One region of the Janthinobacterium sp. LPB2021202312-11-4 genome, then DNA from elsewhere that is predicted to be linked to it. Evidence: riboswitches for the same ligand, from Rfam matches in the RefSeq annotation. Region 1 holds a riboswitch; the other holds the start of a gene.
What was found. A riboswitch is a leader RNA that binds a small molecule or an ion and turns the genes downstream of it on or off. The one in region 1 is predicted to bind cobalamin.

Region 1 (2,194 bases):
AAGCGCAGGCCCGCGATGGTTCAACCGGTCAGCCGCGCGCCTCTTTGAACAGCACGGCGATACCGGGATGGTAGTTGCCCGCTTCGTTACGCAACTTGCGGTAGGCGTAGGGGAAATACCAGGCCACGGCGCAGGTGTGTTCCTTCTGCAGGTCGTCGACCATGTCCTGGAGTTCTTCCGGGGTGGCGCTGTGCTGGGTTTTTTGCGGGGCGACGAACAGACAGCCGAGTTTCAGGTCGCTGGTGTGGCTGATTCGCTTCGCGTCGCTGGTGATATCCGCCAGGGCTTGTGTCAGGTTCAGGCTATTGACCCGTGGCCAGCGCTGGGTGGCCTGAACGAAAGCGCGGGCCTCGCCGCTGGCAATCAGCAGGTCGGCGCGGGCATTACGTTCGCCTTCTTCGGCTTGTTTACGGGTCGGTGTCTGTTGCAGCGTGACCATTTCCGCCATCCACGCCGCCGCCGAGAGCAGCCCGAGATTGGCTTTTTCGTCGTGCCAGTAGGGGGTGTCGTTGTCGCCGCGCACCGCGTTATAACGGTCGATACAGTCAAACCAGCGTTCCAGCAGCGGGCGCAGGAATTCCAGCTTCGGATTGCTGATGATCATGCCTTGCATGGGCTCACCCTTGTTATTGTGTTGTGGGATGTGGCTCTTTGATATCACTGCTGGGAGTGTGGCACAAGATTGGCGTCAGTTAATTGATCGACGGCAGTTTTTCGCCGGATGGCGCCCCTGCTTTAATTGACGCTCCACCCCCAACCCTCTAACCTTCGCGGCTTGTTTCAGGTGCTCTGTGACTGCGGTCGACAGAGTGAAACAGGGAAACCGGTGAGTGACGTTCTGCATCAATGAACAACCACGATCCCGGCGCTGCCCCCGCAACGGTAAATGAGTCAAAGCTGCGTCTTGAGCCACTGTGTCGATTGGCATGGGAAGGCGCGCAGCCCGGCGTAACGCCGCTCATGAGCCCGGAGACCGGCCTGATCCATCCAGCGGCATCACGGTGGGCGATGCCAGGCTTCTTGCCATCTATTCTTGTGCCTGCCCGCCGTTATCCAGCCTCAACGGAGAGCTCCCCATGACTGACACCCCCGATCGTGACGAACGCCACCTGGCGCGCATGCTGCGCAAAAAAGCCGTGATCGACGAACGCATCGCCAACTCGCCGAACGAATGCGGCCTGCTGCTGGTGCTGACCGGCAACGGCAAAGGCAAAAGCAGCTCGGCCTTCGGCATGCTCGCCCGGTCCATGGGCCACGGCATGCAGTGCGGTGTGGTGCAGTTCATCAAGGGCCGCAACAGCACCGGCGAAGAGTTGTTCTTCCGCCGCTTTCCGGAGCAGGTGCGCTTTCATGTGATGGGCGAGGGCTTCACCTGGGAAACCCAGGACCGCCAGCGTGACATCGCCGCCGCCGAAGCCGCGTGGACCGTGTCCCGCGAATTGCTGCGCGATCCGTCGATTGGCCTGGTGGTGCTGGATGAATTGAACATCGCCCTCAAGCACGGCTACCTCGACCTCGATCAAGTGCTCAGCGACTTGCAGGCCCGCCCGCCGATGCAGCACGTGGTCGTCACCGGTCGCGGCGCCAAACCGGAAATGATCGAGCTGGCCGACACCGTTACCGAAATGAACGTGATCAAGCACGCGTTCCAGGCCGGGATCAAAGCGCAAAAAGGCGTCGAATTGTGAGTCAACCACGTCATTGCCCGGCGGTACTGATTGCCGCGCCGGCCTCCGGTCAGGGCAAGACCACCGTCACCGCCGCGCTGGCCCGTTTGCATCGCAATCAGGGGCGCAAGGTGCGCGTGTTCAAATGCGGCCCGGACTTCCTCGACCCGATGATTCTCGAGCGCGCCAGCGGTGCGCCGGTCTATCAATTGGACATGTGGATGGTCGGCGAGCAGGAAAGTCGTCGATTGTTGTGGGAAGCGGCTGGCGAAGCCGACCTGATCCTGATCGAAGGCGTCATGGGCCTGTTCGACGGCACGCCGTCCAGCGCCGACCTGGCGCGGCACTTCGGTGTGCCGGTGCTTGGCGTCATCGACGGTACCGCCATGGCCCAGACCTTTGGCGCGCTGGCGTTGGGGCTGGCGAAGTATCAGCCAGACCTGCCGTTTGCCGGCGTCCTGGCCAACCGCGTCGGCACCTTGCGTCACGCGCAGTTGCTTGAAGGCAGCCTGACCGAAGGCTTGCGT
Region 2 (2,194 bases), on a different contig from region 1:
ATCACCGCGATGCGGCGACCCTGGGCGTTGTCGAGCATGTGGCGCAGCAACGTGGTTTTGCCCGAGCCGAGGAAGCCGGTAACGATGGTGACGGGGAGTTTGGCCAGTGTTTTCATCGGATGCCCTTTGGCAAGGTGGCGGGCATACGGGACGACAACCGCGGCGATGAATGCGCGGAAGATTTCGCCACCGGATCACCCCGCCCGGTTGTAGTGAGAATTCGTTTCGAGGCAGGTCTCCTGGCTTTCAGTGCGCCGGCCTTGAGGGGCTGGCATTCGCTGCGCCTTCCCGCGAACCCGTTGCCAGGGTTTGCAGTGGCGTGGCAGCGAACATCACCGTTCACAGTTGCGGGGGCAGCCGCGGCATCGACCGCGTTCCCTTCTTAGCTTCGGCAAGCGCCGAAGAACCTCGAAAGCGCAAGGCTACGCATGGTGCGGGGGCGGGTCAATCATTGCGCGGTTCGCGTCCCCCCGTAGGAGCTGCCGAAGGCTGCGATCTTTTGAGCTTGCTTTTTAAGATCAAGATCAAAAGATCGCAGCCTTCGGCAGCTCCTACATAGAGCCATCAACCTTCGGCCCTATTGAGAACCCTTGCCAATTGACTCCCCCGCCCCGCCCATGGTCTCCTACACGCCTTGTTACGGGTGCCCTTCACAGGGTGAAACGGGAAACCGGTGAATCATGTGCTTTACTCTAAAGTCATGTCAGTCCGGTGCTGCCCCCGCAACGGTAAGCGAGCGAAGAATCAGATCCACTGTGCCAGCAGTTCGGCATGGGAAGGTGATTCTTGCAGGTCCGGCGCAAGCCTCGACCCCTCGCGAGCCCGGAGACCGGCCCGCAACACAAAGTGACCAGTACGATCACTGAATAACAAACCCGCGGTGGGCGGGCGCTGTTTGAACCTCTGCGCGCTCGCTCGCAGGGGTTTTCATGCGCTCAATTCACCCGCTGACAGACCAGAGGGAAGCGCCATGTCGATCATCAGCAGCACCGACCACAGCAGCACCGCCAGCACCACCACTACCCTGAGCCAACGCCTGACCGCCGCCGTTTGCGCGTCGATCCTGGGCGCGTGCCTGGTGTATTTCGCCGGTTTCTCGCACATCGAAGCGGTGCACAACGCTGCGCACGATACCCGTCACAGCTCCGCGTTTCCGTGCCATTGAGACCTGACGACATGATCAAGCGTATTGCGCAAACCGCAGGTTTCACCGGGCTGCTGGCCGCCCTGCTACTGACCCTGCTGCAAAGTTTCTGGGTCGCCCCGCTGATTCTTCAGGCGGAAACCTACGAAAAATCCGAACCGGCGGTGGTGGTTGCTCACGAGCACACCGAAGGCGCGATGGCTGCACATACCCACGACGCCGAGGCCTGGGAGCCGGAAGACGGCTGGCAGCGCGTGCTGTCCACCACCGGCGGCAACCTGGTGGTCGCAGTCGGCTTTGCGTTGATGCTCGCAGGCCTCTACACCTTGCGCGCACCGACCAAAACCGCTCAAGGCCTGCTCTGGGGTCTGGCCGGTTATGCGACGTTCGTGCTGGCACCGACCCTTGGCCTGCCGCCGGAACTGCCGGGCACCGCTGCCGCCGATCTGGCCCAACGGCAGATCTGGTGGATCGGCACCGCCGCCTCTACAGCTGTCGGCATCGCGCTGATCGTGTTCAGCCGTCACTGGTTGATGAAGATTCTGGGCGTGGCAATTCTGGCAGTACCCCACGTGATTGGCGCGCCGCAACCGGAAGTCCACTCGATGCTGGCCCCGGAAGCACTGGAATCTCAGTTCAAAATCGCTTCGCAGTTGACCAACATAGTGTTCTGGCTGGCCCTGGGCCTGATCAGTGCCTGGTTGTTCCGCCGCAAAAGCGATGGTCAATACCACGCATGACCGATAACAGCACAGCGCCGACGTTAGTGGTCGGCCTGGGCTGCCAGCGCGGCTGCCCCGCCAGCACGCTGCGGGCGTTGCTCGATCAGGCATTACAGGCGCATCAAATCGAATTGCGGTCGATCACGGCGCTGGCCAGCATCGACCTGAAACGTGATGAACCTGGCCTGATCGAGTTGGCCGCTCAACTGGGGCTGGAGGTGATGTACTTCACCAGCGACGAATTGGCCGGTTATCAACCGCAACTCAGCCATCGCTCCGACATTGCGTTCGAACGGACCGGTTGCTACGGCGTGGCGGAAAGTGCCGC

Region 2: another riboswitch for cobalamin. It lies ahead of V5E99_RS03195 (CbtB domain-containing protein); the one in region 1 lies ahead of cobO (cob(I)yrinic acid a,c-diamide adenosyltransferase).

What each region holds. Positions count from the first base shown of each region.
Region 1 is NZ_JBAGKV010000004.1:156,712-158,905, forward strand. Features, by position in the region: gene V5E99_RS06205 (hypothetical protein) at 29-613, opposite strand; cobalamin riboswitch at 766-996, shown strand; gene cobO (cob(I)yrinic acid a,c-diamide adenosyltransferase) at 1,077-1,688, shown strand; gene V5E99_RS06215 (cobyrinic acid a,c-diamide synthase CobB) at 1,685-2,194, shown strand, end outside.
Region 2 is NZ_JBAGKV010000002.1:257,057-259,250, forward strand. Features, by position in the region: gene cobW (cobalamin biosynthesis protein CobW) at 1-116, opposite strand, end outside; cobalamin riboswitch at 213-426, opposite strand; cobalamin riboswitch at 625-852, shown strand; gene V5E99_RS03195 (CbtB domain-containing protein) at 971-1,165, shown strand; gene V5E99_RS03200 (CbtA family protein) at 1,177-1,884, shown strand; gene V5E99_RS03205 (cobalamin biosynthesis protein) at 1,881-2,194, shown strand, end outside.